DNA from 2 places in the Moritella sp. 5 genome. Region 1 is predicted to be linked to the other one. Evidence: predicted binding sites of a transcription regulator. Region 1 holds the regulator's gene; the other holds the start of a gene.
The links. Region 1 encodes LexA, which represses DNA repair genes until DNA is damaged. Its sites were predicted from a motif close to TACTGTATNNNNATACAGTA; they were not measured.
Positions count from the first base shown of each region.

Region 1 (8,137 bases):
GATGGTCATGTAAAACGCACTGAAAATAGGCCGCTTGCTTCTGGGCGTATATCAAGCCGTGCAGCGTTGATGTTTTTCTTTGGTTTAACCTTGCTGGCTTTTTTACTTGTGTTGACCATGAATACATTGACGATTCTATTATCGTTTGTGGGCGTTGGCCTTGCCGCGTGCTATCCATTTATGAAGCGTTATACTCACCTACCTCAAGTTGTATTAGGCATGGCATTTGGTTGGGCTATTCCGATGGGGTTTGCGGCGCAATTAGATTCTGTACCGAGTTATGCATGGTTATTATTTGTGGCAAATATCTTATGGACAGTTGCTTACGATACCTTATATGCCATGGTTGATCGAGATGATGATTTAAAAATTGGCATTAAATCTACCGCAATTTTATTCGGTAAAAAAGATAAATTGATCGTAGGGTTATTACAATTGTCATCGTTATTATGTTTAGGATTATTAGGTTGGTTATTGGTTTTACCAAGCGTGTTCTTTATTGGCTTAACAATCGTTGCTGGACTATTTATTTATCAACAATATTTGATTGTGAATCGCGACCGAGAGTCTTGTTTTAAAGCATTTCTACATAATAATTATGTCGGTATGATTATTTTTTCGAGCTTATTTTTAAGCTATTTGTAGGTGGATATCCAGATCATTGGTGTAGTTTGTCGTTACAATTGAAATAAGTTTACCTAGTTATATTGTGTGCCTTTTAAGTCCGCTGAAGAGGCGCACTGACAACATTGATTAGCTACAAAGATAGTAAGCGTAGGTTGCGGTAACTCAGCAGGCAAAGGCGAAATGTAATCGCAGTCGTCCCTAAATGTGCTTCATTAATGAAATTTTTGTTCCTTCCATTAAGACTTCTTATCGTTGAATTAAGTTAGAAAATGTAAGTGATTGCTGCTCTATATTAACTTGAGACCTAATATAGTAGTTAGTAATTATTAATGTTATTCCAATTTTCATTATATTAAAGTTTACTAGCTTTTAAAGCTTGGAATTGAATATGCTGTTATCTCCTTATCTATTGAAACTGTTTGGTTAATCAATTTTATTTTATTGAGGAAGTGACATTAGATACTAATATTTTTTTTCAACAGCCTTTACATATTATTAGTAAAGGATACTAAAAGGTTATTAAAATTAATTATATGACACTCTTTTATTGGGGAAATAATGTGAAAAAAATATTTATTATTTGCGCTGCACTTCTGAGTCTAGGGCTTATTGGTTGTGATGGAAGTAACGGGAATAATTATAAAGAACTTAAGATTTTGCCTCATAAAGCGGAAGTTTACTGGGGGGAGAAGAATGATTTATTGGTATCTTTCAAAACGACCAGCCAAATTAAATGTACTTTACATAACCTTAATACAGGGACTAACTTAGAGTCGAGTGTAGCTAATACTTGTTTTTTTGACCATAGTGACTTGATATCTGAACTTTACGTTGGAGCAAACGACATTACTATTAGTAATCCTAATACAGATAAAGAACTGATGACCGTATCTATTTTTATTCCTGAAGGGTTAGACTTTAATGACGTACTGGTTTGGAAAAAGGTTGGTGATGAATATATGATCACCATTCCCTATCAGCCCTCTTCGGAGGATAAAAAAAATAATCAAACCGCCTATGGATACGCAATGTACACGACATCTTTTGAGACGCCTTTATCTGGTCAGGACGCTATCGCTTTCTGTGAAAGTAATAATGGCTGGAAGCTTCCACTGATAGGTGATAAATATGACCCTGTGGCGCAGAGGCGAGAGGCGTCATACAATACTTTGTATGCTAACTCGGCGTTCATGGCTGAATTGTATGAGGCTAATGATACAACATGGTCAGTTGACTATTTTATGTCTAGCTCGCTCCCCATTATTGAAGTCAATAATCGAGATTCTTTTGACACGTTTAAAAAGGGGGATGATTATTATGGGAATCACGGAATATTTGATGTGCCTAATAGAGGCGGGCCTGGAGCGTATGGTGGCATTACGTCTCCGTTTTTATGTGTGCATGAGGGCGTAACAAAACTTCAATAGTGGTATTTTGGCCATGTAGTCTCTTAGGTGAGTAATCAGGAATAAATAAAAAGGAGCTGAAGCTCCTTTTTATTTATTCAAAACATACAATGTTTAAAGGGAGACTTTTCTATGTTTACGTAATATTCTCATACGTGATAGTTACCTAGTCGTCACTAAATTGTTGACTAAGTATTACATCTGAGATTGTTTGCTTCACTTCAAGCGTGGTCAAGCTTCTGACTATATTCGCTAACTGACTAATTTTATCGGCTTTAGCTGTGCCTTCATCAGATAAGTAGTGCAGTTCTTGGAGTTTATTAATAAAGATAGCGAGCACTTTCTTATCAAAAAACTCTGGCGCACTCACACCATTTAGCGATGATAAACGTTCGGCAATTAACTGACTACGATCTTCGAGTAGGCTCTTTTCAATGACTTGGTTATGCTCTAATACGGTCAGTACAATCGCATAACGTTGTAGCGTTTCTTGGATGCTTGCAGCAAGTAGTCTTAGTGACATTAAGTGTTCGTTAACCGGTATAATGACACTGTCACTATTGACGATTAATCCCTGTGTCTGCATCTCAGTTAGCGTATCAGTGATACAATCATCTAATTCATCGTCTGAATATTTCAAGAACAATTCCGCTTGAATTAACGGATAAAGCTGGCGAACTTTACCATTAATTTCTTCTACACTGGTCCGTGGTTTTTCTGTCACGATTGCGGCAATTAATGACGGTAGTGCAAACAGGTGTAAAATATTATTACGGTAGAAGGTTAATAGTACAGCTTGTTCATATGACATCGATAGCATTTGTCCTAAGCTATCTTCACGTACGGTGAATTTCTTCATCGAGATCGCTTGGTCTAAAATCTCTTCTGCACTGTTTTCTGGTAAGGTACTAAATTCACTATATGGGTTGTTACGAAGTAATTTTAAGTAACTATCAATTTGCTTCACCAAAATTTCTCGGCTCAGTGCCTTATGTGGCGCGGCGTGTAAAATTACTGCGCAAATCGTTAAGGCATTTACCGCTGCGGCACTATTGATATTTATCATCACTTGATTCGCAAGATCGCGAGTTGTTTGGTTTAGCCACTGAGGCTGTTCTTCAACCGGCATATTCATATCATCACGCCAGTTTTCAACGTGTTTGTTTAAATATTGGTTAAGGTTGATCGGTTCACCAAAGTTAACAAATGCTTGGCCATAATTTTTAAGTTTTTTGGCGATCCCAAATACTTGGAATACACTTTCCTTTTTCTTATTAGCCCCTGATAACTCTTTTACGTAGGTGCTCACTTCCATTACATGATCGTAGCCTAGATATACCGGCACTAATGTAATTGGTCGGCTTTGTTCTCTCAGCATCGCTTGTAATGTCATGTTAAGCATACCGGTTTTTGGTGGTAATAAACGTCCTGTACGGCTTCGGCCACCTTCAGTAAAGAATTCAACAGAATATCCTTTTGAGAATAATAAGCTTAGGTACTCTCTGAAGACGGTTGCATAAAGTTTATTACCTTTAAACGTACGGCGTAAAAAGAATGCGCCGCCACGACGGAACATAGGGCCGGCAGGGAAAAAGTTAAGATTAATACCAGCTGCAATGTGTGGTGGGATCAAACCTTCATTGTAAATAACATAAGAAATAAGTAAGTAATCCATGTGGCTACGATGGCAAGGCATAAATACGATTTCATGACCATCGGCGGCAAGTTTCCGCACTTGTTCGGCGTTATTAACTTTGATACCGCTGTAGATCTTATTCCATAACCAGCTCATAAAATTACTGGTGTTTTTTACGAGTTTATACGAAAAATCACTGGCGATTTCATCGATGTAATCATTGGCTCGCTTTTCCGCTTTTTTCGCTGAAATATTATGCTCAGCGATCTCAACTTGAATGGCTTTTTTAACTTCTGGGTTACGCAGTAGTTGTTCAAAAAGTTGGTAGCGGTTAGGTAGTTTAGGACCTGATGCGGCTAATTTTTGACGACTGAAATGGATCTTAGCAACACGAATTAATTTCTGTACGATTTTTTCATCGGTGCCGTGCTGATCGGCCATGAAACGCAGTGATACAGGTTTGTTAAAACGAACTAAGTTATCTTTACGGTTAAGACCCACAATGATTGTTTTACGTAAACGGCTTGGTGAAATACTGTTTGCTAATGATAGTAGTGGTACTTGACCTTCTTTACCGGGTGCGCGGCCCCAAAATAATGCGACTGGCATCAATTGGATATCAAGGGCTTTATCATCTTTATGTAAGCGTAATAGCTGTTGGAATTCGTCAAAAAATACGTCAGTATCTTTTACTCGGCCGAAGAGAGGCGCTGGATTATCTAAGCAAACATAACTGGGTATGATGACCCCGTTTACTTTTATTGGTGTAAGTGGGTCGGGTAAGCCTCGTTCTTTACAAGCTCGTTGTAATGCCACGAGATCGGTCATCGATTTAGTTTTTAAAGCATAAACAATAGGACGTGTTAAATCTAGATTTAACGCATCAACGGGATTATCTGGTACGTACTGAGATTTAACTAAGCCGTTAACGAAACTTCGACTTAACATTGACGGTGTCTGTTGCATAGGTGTTATCATTCTGTTGTTTAAAGTGAGAGAGTGCTTACTCCAATAATATCAGATGTGTAGCCATAAATCTGTGTTTCAGCGCCAGCAAACGATTAATTCATTATTATCCAGATATACTCAAGGCTTATATTGCAAACTTGATAATACTGTATATAATTACAAGAAACTGTATATAAAACCAGTTAGGGTTCATGATGAAAGCATTGACACAAAGACAAGCAGAAGTATTTGAATTAGTTAAACAACATATTAAAAATACTGGTATGCCACCGACCCGAGCTGAAATTGCTAAGGAACTTGGTTTCCGTTCACCTAATGCTGCGGAAGAGCATTTAAAGGCATTAGCACGAAAGGGCCATATCGAAATTCTTGCGGGTACTTCTCGTGGTATTCGTTTGTTGGTTGATGCTGACCAAGCCAGTAATGACTGTGGTTTACCTTTAATTGGGCAGGTTGCCGCCGGTGAGCCTATTTTAGCTCAAGAACATATTGAAGCACACTATAATGTTGACCCTTCAATGTTTACACCAACGGCAGACTTTTTACTGCGTGTACGTGGTGAAAGTATGCGTAATATTGGGATTATGGATGGCGATTTATTAGCTGTACATAAAACTAAAAATATCAGTAAAGGTCAAGTTGTTGTTGCGCGTGTTGACGATGAAGTAACTGTTAAGCGTTTTGAACAGCAGGGCAGTGAAATCTTACTGCATCCTGAGAATGATGAAATGAGCACAATTCGTGTTGATTTAAATTTCCAAAATTTTGATATTGAAGGTGTCGCTGTCGGTATTATTCGTAATACCGATTGGATGTAATCACACTTTATTACGCCATCGAGCCTGAAGGTAGATAGTAAATAATCCTATTGTTGACTATCTACCTTTATATTTCTTTTTCCTTTCTTATCACCCTATCTTTAAATTTAGACATCGTTTTCAAATCTTGCTTTAACATCACAGTTCTGATCATCTTCTACCTATTAATTTTCTTTCCCTATACTCAACATGAGATATAAAAATAAATGTAATGCGGATATTAGAGGGCAAATGACACCAGCGCGGTTACACCAAGAATTAATTAAATTTGTCTGCTGAACAGTTAAAGCAACAATCACTGCAAGTACAAAAGAAGACGATCAGTACAGGGTCGATGGATGAAGGTGAAATAGAGTTGTTTTAATTATTTGATAGGTAATACTTTGTTTCATAATTTAAGTTAGATAGACTTTGGCATCTTTTTCCTCCCTTATACAAAGTTGAATCCGTCTATGTGGTTATCCATTCCTACTTCGGTGCATCGAAATATCATCGCGTTGGCATTGCCAATGATCTTGTCAAATATCAGTATTCCACTATTAGGTTTGGTTGATAGCATCGTTATTGGTCATCTTGAACAAGCTTGGTATCTCGGTGGGGTTGCATTGGGTTCCACTGTGGTCATGTTTATTGTCTCTATGTGTAATTTCTTACGCATGTCGACAACAGGATTGACTGCACAGGCACTTGGTAAACAAGATAGTTCTGAGATATTAATGACGCTCGCACACGCCTTGTTAATTGCGTTTTGTTTATCGGTTTTATTACTGTTGTGTAAAAATTATATTGTTGAATTAGCCCTAATGCTGACGGAAGCAAGTGACAATGTACAACTAAATGCACAGGCCTATTTATCGATTCGTATGTGGGGGATCCCTGCTGCGTTATTTAATTTTGCGATATTAGGTTGGTTAATTGGCCTGCAAAATATGAAAGCACCGATGCTGTTATTAATTATTGCTAACGTGTTTAATATTTTCTTAGATATTTTATTTGTGGTGTATTTAGAATGGGGTGTAGAGGGCGCTGCGGCTGCGTCGGTGATTGCAGAGTATGTTGCTTTGTTATTTGGCTTATTATTAGTACTAAAGCAGCTCGGTAAGTTTTCGTTACCTCATAGAGCTGACATTATCAGTCGTTTATTTGCATCAGATAAATTACAGGGTTTACTGTCACTCAACCGTGATATATTTATCCGTTCGCTCTGTTTACAACTGACATTCGCCTTCATGACATTTAAAGCTGCAAGTCTTGGTGATGAGTATATTGCGGCGAATGCGGTGTTACTCAATTTTCTGATGTTTATCTCTTTTGCGCTGGATGGCGTAGCTTACGCGGTGGAAGCTATGGTAGGTAAGGCGATTGGCGCTAAAAATACCCTTGCTTATCGTCAATCAATTCTCGCGTCATTGATCTGGGCGGGTATATTTTCCGTTCTTTTCTCTACGACTTTTTTCATCTTTGGCGAGGGTATGGTGCGTATGATCACGGATATAGAAAGTGTTAATACGATTGCTGTTGAGTATTTACCTTGGTTAGTGTTATTACCCTTTACAGCAGTATGGTGTTTTGTATTTGATGGCGTATTTATTGGTGCAACTCGGGCAAAAGATATGCGTAACAGCATGTTATTTTGTGTCGTTTGTATATTCTTACCTACATATGTTATTAGCAGTGGATTAGGTAATCATGCTTTATGGCTGGCGATGAATACTTTTATGCTTGCTCGTGGATTATCACTCGCTTGGTTGCTATACCCTTCGCTACAAGAGAAGAGCATGTAATGAAATTCTATCGACTATACTGAAGAGGTTTAAGCCTTCCTGATAATACAGCACTGTTATCAAGTTCGTTATTAACGAAAAAGAAAGATGAAATTACCGCGGTATTTTTGCTTTCCTTTTTATTGTTACATCTGGGTAAAAGTAATTTGTATTTCAAGGGTATTATCATTTCTGTGCAAATGAATATAATGAGCGCCATACAGTATGACCGGCCGAATACATAGATAGGTATTACGGCATATTAATTTTATCCCAATGGAGATGAACATGACTGACAAATTTATTAAATCCAAAGCAGCTATTGCTTGGGGTCCAAACCAACCACTATCGATCGAAGAAGTGGATGTAATGTTACCTAGAAAAGGTGAAGTGTTAGTTAAAGTGATCGCATCTGGCGTATGTCATACCGATGCATTCACATTATCTGGCGATGATCCAGAAGGTATCTTCCCTGTAATTCTTGGTCACGAAGGTGGCGGTATCGTTGAGCAAATCGGCGAAGGCGTTACCAGTGTTCAAGTAGGCGATCACGTTATTCCTTTATATACACCAGAATGTGGCGAATGTAAGTTCTGTAAATCAGGCAAAACCAACCTTTGCCAACAGATCCGTGAAACACAGGGTAAAGGCCTAATGCCAGATGGCACTACGCGTTTTTATAAAGACGGTCAGCCAATCTTTCATTACATGGGTTGTTCAACATTCTCTGAATACACCGTATTACCAGAAATCTCGTTAGCGAAAGTTAATAAAGAAGCACCGCTTGAAGAAGTATGTCTACTTGGTTGTGGTGTAACGACAGGTATGGGCGCGGTAATGAATACGGCTAAAGTTGAAGAAGGCGCAACCGTTGCTATCTTCGGTCTAGGCGGTATCGGTCTTTCTGCTGTTATCGGT
Region 1 is NZ_CP056122.1:4,778,663-4,786,799, reverse strand. Features, by position in the region: gene ubiA (4-hydroxybenzoate octaprenyltransferase) at 1-645, shown strand, start outside; gene HWV01_RS21355 (hypothetical protein) at 1,188-2,054, shown strand; gene plsB (glycerol-3-phosphate 1-O-acyltransferase PlsB) at 2,200-4,635, opposite strand; gene lexA (transcriptional repressor LexA) at 4,833-5,456, shown strand; gene HWV01_RS21340 (MATE family efflux transporter) at 5,909-7,240, shown strand; gene HWV01_RS21335 (S-(hydroxymethyl)glutathione dehydrogenase/class III alcohol dehydrogenase) at 7,508-8,137, shown strand, end outside.

Region 2 (8,137 bases), 2.2 Mb from region 1:
ATGGTGAACGCCCTTACCCTCAAATCTTAATTCAATCTTGCCGCCCTGCGCGTCAAGCAATTCAATATCAACTGGAATATGAAGTACTTGTTTTACTTTTTGATCAGCAGTGCTTGGCGTATGCTGTTGCATTGATAACGTATAAATATTGTTTTCAGCATCGTAATGATCTGTCACTGTTACTTGCGGGGTACCTGATTGTGAATACCAGTTTTTAAATAAAGTGAGATCTACACTAGATGCATCTTGCATGGACGCAACAAAGTCATCGCACGTCACGGCTTGACCGTCATGACGTTTAAAGTAAAGATCCATACCTGCACGGAAATTCTGTTCACCAAGAAGCGTGTGGATCATGCGGATAACTTCTGCGCCCTTATTATAGACTGTTGCAGTGTAGAAATTATTCATTTCAATCACAGACGCTGGACGAATTGGATGTGCCATTGGCCCTGCATCTTCAGGGAATTGTGCAGAACGTAAAATTTTAACGTTTTGGATGCGGTTAACTGCACGCGAGCCCAAATCAGAGCTAAACTCTTGGTCACGAAATACCGTTAGGCCTTCTTTCAAACTTAACTGGAACCAATCTCGACAAGTAATGCGATTACCCGTCCAGTTGTGAAAATACTCATGACCAATAACAGCTTCGATACCCAGATAATCAACGTCCGTCGCACTCGCCGCATCTGCTAATACATATTTGGAGTTGAATACGTTAAGCCCTTTATTTTCCATTGCCCCCATGTTGAAGAAATCAACAGCAACAATCATATAAATATCAAGGTCATATTCTAAGCCAAAGCGGTCTTCATCCCATTTCATTGAACTTTTCAGAGATTCAATCGCATGATGACCTCGCGATAAGTTACCCTTATCTACAAACAACTCTAACTTCACATCACGACCAGATGTCGTAATGTAATTATCACGTAATACATCAAAATCACCCGCAACCAGCGCAAATAAATACGCCGGTTTCGGATAAGGGTCACGCCATTGAACCCAATGACGACCATTATCTAATTCACCACGATCAACACAGTTACCATTAGACAATAAATAGGGGAAAGCCGCTTTGTCAGCCGTGATCTTAGTACTAAACACAGCCAGTACATCAGGTCGATCAAGATAATAAGTGATTTTTCGGAAGCCTTCAGATTCACATTGCGTACAGAATGCGTCAGCGGATTTATACAAGCCTTCTAAACTGGTATTTTCCTGTGGATTAACTTCCGTCTCAATGATTAATACACATTCAGAGGGTAAATCAGAGATGATCAGCTGATTATCTTTAACTAAGTAGTTATCAATACGGTGACCATCGATAGACACTGATAATAATGTGAGGTCAACACCGTCTAGTATAAGCGGGTCATTATGACTACCACTACGGCGAACCTTACTGATAGCAACAATTTTAGTGTTGCTATCATCAAGATTAAAATCAAGATCGATATTGTCTATGAAATAATTGGGAGCTGTATAGTCTTTTAAATGCTTAGCATTAGGCATAACTGTCATTTATAGTCCTAATCTATCGACGGATAGAGACGTAAAAATAAAGGAAAAAAGTGCAGCATCCCGCTGCACTTGGAGTAAAAATAGGGGTGGTTTAGCTAGATTTACTTAAATCAATCGCTATATTGGCTGCTTCTAATAAGAATGTATCGTCAAACTCAAAATCCTCTGGTTTATCATCATATGATTTAACCGCAGGTAATTCCTTTCGTGCTAAGCGTTCATTCAAACGAGTTAAACGAATCGCTTCACTCTCTTCTCGTTCTTTAATACGCACAGACTCTTTTAAAGAAATTGTTTTACTATCAAGTTCCTGTTTATATTTAAGAATATCTTTTTGGATATAACTAAACTCAGGATTAACAGCAACACGCTTGTTGTGACTTTCAGTTAACTTATTAACTTTTGACTGCAATACTAACGATTGTTGATAGCTTGCTTTACGGATATGGTCCCAAGCCAGCGCATTATCTTCAATTGACTCACCAGTGTCTTCGGGTTTCACTGCCGATGGAAAGGTAATGTCAGGCATTACACCACGTAATTGAGTGCTACCACCGTTAATACGGTAGAATTTCGATATAGTATATTGCACACTACCGATTGGTTTGTCATATAGATCGTACAAACGTGCTAAGGTCCTGTGCTGTTGTACAGTGCCCTTACCAAATGTTTGCTCACCAACAATGAGTGCACGGCCATAATCTTGTAATGCAGCAGCAAAGATCTCAGACGCTGATGCACTATAACGGTTAACTAATACAACGAGCGGACCATCATAGTACGTTTTTCCATCACGATCTTCGAGCACATTCACCTTATCTCTCGCATCACGAACCTGTACTGTCGGGCCTGAATCGAAGAATAAACCTGAAAGTAAGTTTGCTTCTTTTAATGCACCGCCACCATTATCGCGTAAGTCGACAATAATAGAGCTCACATTATCTTTTTTAAGCTTTGTTAATTCAGTCAGTACATTTTCAGTTAAACCGTCATAGAAACTTGGTATTTCAATAACGCCAACCTTCTCGCCTTCAACATCGATAACGTTCGATTTTGCAGCACGGTCTTCTAAACGTACTTTATCGCGAATTATTTCCACGATTTTATGCTTGGCACTCGCACCTTCGCCACGTATGATTTCGAGACGGACTTTTGTGCCTTTAGGGCCTTTTATCTTGTCGACAACATCATCAAGACGCCAGCCAACAATATCAACGATCGTCTTATCATCTTGCGCAACACCAACAATTTTATCTTCTGCTTTGAGTTGCTTAGTTGCTGCAGCAGGGCCACCAGAAACCAAAGAACGAATAACGGTGTAGTCATCAACGGTTTGTAATACTGCACCGATACCTTCTAAAGAAAGATTCATTTCAGTTTTGAAACGATCCGCATTACGTGGGGATAAATAAGAGGTGTGCGGTTCGATGCTCCGTGCGTATGAGTTCATCAATGTTTGGAACACATCTTCACTTTGTGTCTGTTTTAAACGCTTAATGGCAGTATCGTAACGTTTGCGCAGTAATTTTTGAATCTCAGGCCAGTCTTTACCGGTTAATTTTAAATTGAGTGCTTCATATTTAACTTTTTGGCGCCATAACTCATTTAATTCATCAGTCGACTTTGCCCAGTCTAATTTAGATGTGTCAAAATAATACGCATCATCACTATCAAACTTGATTTCAGTATCAAGTAACGTTAATGCGTATGCAAAACGTTCATAACGACGTTGAAGACCTACAGTATAAATATCATATGCAGGTGCAAGTCGACCTTGACGAAAATCTTTTTTAAACGACAGAGCGTATTTATTAAAACTATCGATATCACTTTGCAAGAAAATGGTGCGATAGGCATCAAGTTGCTTTAAATAACGATCAAAAACTTCGACAGCAAAACCGCTATCAAAATCAACCGATTTATAATGCGAACGAGTAAAGAGATTAACAAGACGTTTACTTGCTTCAGAATGCTGAGCTTCTTGCTTTAATGTAGGGAGTTCTTGAATAGAAATGGCAGGGTCAAATGCAAAAGCATGCGTGGCCAATAGTACCGAAGCACTGATAAAAGTTCTTTGTAAAACTTTTTTCATTAAAAATCCTTTTGAGAATAAGTAACGCTAAACTCATAATAGTCAAGTATTAGCGAAATTTCATATATTTAGCTAACACTCGACCATTAAAAATTCAGAACACTCTTATTGCTTTATACAAAAAGGTGCTCTTTTTTTACTTTTAGAGAAAGTCCAGATAGCAGTTCAACTTGAACACCATCTTTAGATACTTCAACGATAGTTGCTTGTACCGGTGCTTTACCAATTACAACTTTGACAGATTGACCTGATTTAAGTTCAGCCTCATTTACAGGGCGTTCAACTTTAACTGTAGGCTTTTGATCTACTTTAGGTGCAGATTTTTTAGCTACTTTTTTAGGTGCTCTTTTAACAGCAGGTTTTTGCTTTTCAGCTTTTGCCTTTTGTTCTGCATTTTTCTTATTACGTTCAGCGAAAAATTTAGTTTTGCTTTCTTCAAGTGTTTTTTGTGCATGCTCAATGTGCTCTGCATCTAAAACACCTGCGTCGTTGCCATCTAAGTCAACTCGTACAGCATCTTTTTTAGCGCCGTGAAGGTAACGCCAGCTTGCAGTATACTGACGAAGTGCCGTACGTAATAATGTTTTACTAACTTTATCATCTTCTTTTAGACGCTCAGCTAGATCTTGAAAAATGCCAATTTTTAGCGGTTTAGCTTCGCCCTTTGCAGTGAAACATTTTGGGAATATTTCTACCAAATAAGCGATAACTTCTTTGCTATTTTTTAGCTTTTCAATGTTTTCCATGAATTACCTTAAATTACTTCTAATTGTTCTGATATAACAAAATTGTAATCTTGCTATATCGCATGTATAAAATTTATCGCTATTATAAAGCGATTGCAATTAAATGCTATCTTTAATCCGCCAACTTAACCCAAAAAGGTGTTAAAAAATAACTCTTCCGGTGATTTTTTATGCTTTGACAAACAATAATTAAGCGTATGAAAGATTAAGCAGCTTCTTTTCCTTCCGCAACTTTTGGCGATTTTTTAGCTTTTGGTGCCTTTTCTTTACTCTCTTCAGTCGCGTTTAATTTACCACCTTTCAAGATTACCTGTAGCGAAGCACTATTTTGTGCCAAGTATAATGCTAACTCTTCTGTAAGACGGTCATCAATTCCAAGTGATGACGTACCGATAAAGTCTGTAAGACCATCCGCCACATCTAACATCTTGTCATATGCATCCGCTTCTTTTTTACTTGTAGATACCATTTTTTCCACACCATTTCGCTCAACTACATACTTTACTATTACGGCCATAAACTAATTCCCTAAATACACTGTATATTATGACAGTGTATTTAGTATTCCCTGTTAATTCAAGTCACTGATCATAAAATATGCCCGATTCAAGTTAAGGCAGACTAATTTAGTCAAATTATAATCAAAATCATGAAGGATAAACTTGTGATACTGTTGATATTTGCAATAAAATAATGCTATTAATGAACGGAATATGATTGTGCTAACTTTAAAAGCATAGTGAATTAACTATTGGCGGGTGTAAATGTCGAATATTAATGTCTGTAATAAATGTGATCTTATTGTTGATCATATACCTATTGCAAAAAATAGGCATGCACTGTGCCCCCGTTGTAATTCGTTATTATATACAAATAATGCTTTTTCCATTAGCGCCATATTAGCGCTTTCACTAACCGGGCTTATACTTGTTGTTATTGCAAATGTGTTTCCAATGTTCACGATCACCATGCTCGGGAACGAAGAATCGGCGACACTCATTCAAGGCGCTTGGGCCTTATTACAAAAAAAGTTTTACTTCGTCGGTTTACTCGTTATTTTTTGTAGTTTTATTGCGCCCTTTCTATTTTTATCTTGTCTCGTACAAGCTTGTTTATTACTACTAACTAAACGTAATACACCACAGCTCATATTATTACTCAAACTCGTTAAGTTTTTTACCGAATGGAGTATGCTAGAAGTTTATCTTGTTAGCTTTTTGATCGCTATATTTAAACTTTCTGACATTGCTGATATCCAATTTCAGTTAGGTTTACTTAGCTTTGTTTCACTTATGTTTATTTCTAGCCTTATTATGTATGGACTCAACCTAGAAATTTTCTGGCAGAAAATGGAGAAAAATGCAAAACGCTAAAGATAATAAAATTGCCCAATGTCATGAATGTAACTTATTAATCGATGTGAAGCAGGAGGTTAAACGGCAACGTTGTCCGCGTTGTTTCACGCGTGTTCATTTTCGTATACCACGTAGTATCCAAAAAACATGGGCACTCTTGATTACGGCGGCAGTTATGATGATTCCGGCCAATTTTTTACCGATAAGTACGCTAACAAGTGCTGGTCAGTCTACGCCAGACACCATTATGTCTGGTACCATCGCACTAGCAAAAAGTGATGATTTAGGTATTGCGATCATTATATTTATCGCCTCTATTTTAGTTCCGCTATTTAAAATAATAGGTTTAATGCTGATTTTATTATCGATTCAAAATAAAATATTTATTACACCAAAACGAAAATTATTATTATTTAATGCAATTCATTGGATCGGCAAATGGTCCATCATGGATTTGTTTGTTATATCGATTATGGTCGCGGTGCTCAACCGAGGAAATTTACTCTCAGTTGACCCCGGATATGGAGCCACTTGCTTTGGGTTGGTTGTTATATTAACAATCCTCGCCGCAGAAAGTTTTGATACACGTTTAATTTGGGATTTAAACCATACAAATGAAAGAAAATAACGAACCACAAATGCCGGATAACTGTAATGCACCTAAACCTGTGTTACATAAGCCGAATGTGATGTCGCCAATATGGTTGTTACCCATTGTAGCAGTCATACTAGGACTCTACCTTATGTACCAAAGCATTACCCAAGCCGGTATCGAGATCCGAGTACACTTCTCGAATGCGAATGGCATTGTCGCTGGTAAAACACTGGTTAAATACCAAGGATTAATAATAGGTAAGGTAAAAAACATCGCGCTAGATGACAACCTTAAAGGCGTTTATGTTACTGCTGAAATTGATAATAAAGCAGAGCAAGTACTGCGCCGTAACACACAATTTTGGCTCGTTGCGCCAAAAGCCTCTATTGCAGGAATTTCAGGTTTAGACGCCCTAGTAACAGGAAACTATATTGACCTTTTACCGGGTGATGGTGAATACAGTATCAAATTTACAGCGATACAGAATGCGCCGAACAATCCGCCAGATGATGAGGGGTTGATTGTGCATTTAACAGCTGACAAGCTTTCATCTGTGCGCCCTGGCTCGGAGATTTTCTATAAGAAGATCCCTGTCGGTCAAGTACATAGTTTTACGCTGGATAAAAAAACCGATGAGATCCTAGTCGAAGCCGTCATAAATAAACAATATAGCTATCTTGTTAAAGACACATCTCGATTTTGGAATGCAAGTGGTATTAACGCTGAGTTTGGGGTTGATGGCGTAAAAATAGAAACAGAGAGTTTAACCGCTATTATCAGCGGTGCTCTTGCATTTGATTCACCGACCATTGGTAAACCAGCAATTGATAAACAAATATATCCTCTATATAACAGCATTAGTGATGCACAACGTGCTGTTCAAATTGAATTCAAATTAAGTAACAGCAATGATATTAAAATAGGTAATAATATTTACTTTAACGGCTTGAAAGTCGGTGAAATAACACAAGTAATGACACAATCATTAATCCCTACGACACAAAGCTCGCCATCTGTCGCCACCGCAATTGCCGATGTAGATCCTGACGTTGTAGACCTGTTTCGTGACAGCACACAATTTTGGGTTGAAAAAGCAAACCTGTCCCTTTCTGAAAGTAAAAACATTGTGAATTTAGTCACTGGTAATTACATTCTCTTTACGCCAGGCCAAGGTGAATTACGGACTACGTTTGATTTAGTGTCAAACGTAGATGATCTTATTCCACATAAACAAATATCGATTACCGCTAACGATGCTAACGGCTTAGCCGTGGGTAACAAGGTTTATTATAAGAATTACCCTATAGGCCATATTAGTCATGTGAGCTTTAATACTAAAACTAACCTAATTGATTTAAACGTTAATCTTTACCAAGATTATGCGCATTTACTTACCCCCTCATCACGTTTTATCAATGTTAGTGGTGTATCGGTGAATGCGAGTATATCTGGCATAAACGTTAAATCCTCCCCCATCGCAGCATTAGTCAGTGGCGGTATTGAACTGGTTAACAACCCTGCCTTTAAAGCCAAAAGAAACACACAGGGATACCGCCTCTACCCGAATTTAGCACTTGCTAAATTAGGTAACAACGCCTTCAAAGCAAATAAGACGGTTACCTTAGTCAGTAAACCAGACCATGTTATCTCTAACGGCGCACCTGTATATTACCGTAAATTAATTGTTGGTACCGTTGCAGAATTTCATTTAGCGCCCGACAACGAACACGTCATTATCACGCTTGATATTCTTAGCCAATATGCACATCTTATCAACAAAAACAGTGTATTTTGGGATGTATCAGGTATTGAAATATCAGGTAGT
Region 2 is NZ_CP056122.1:2,570,468-2,578,604, forward strand. Features, by position in the region: gene pepN (aminopeptidase N) at 1-1,524, opposite strand, end outside; gene prc (carboxy terminal-processing peptidase) at 1,616-3,616, opposite strand; gene proQ (RNA chaperone ProQ) at 3,730-4,362, opposite strand; gene HWV01_RS11640 (YebG family protein) at 4,568-4,879, opposite strand; gene HWV01_RS11645 (paraquat-inducible protein A) at 5,127-5,735, shown strand; gene HWV01_RS11650 (paraquat-inducible protein A) at 5,722-6,345, shown strand; gene HWV01_RS11655 (MlaD family protein) at 6,332-8,137, shown strand, end outside.
Region 2: the regulator LexA is predicted to act here: its motif matches at 4,898-4,917, upstream of HWV01_RS11640 (YebG family protein).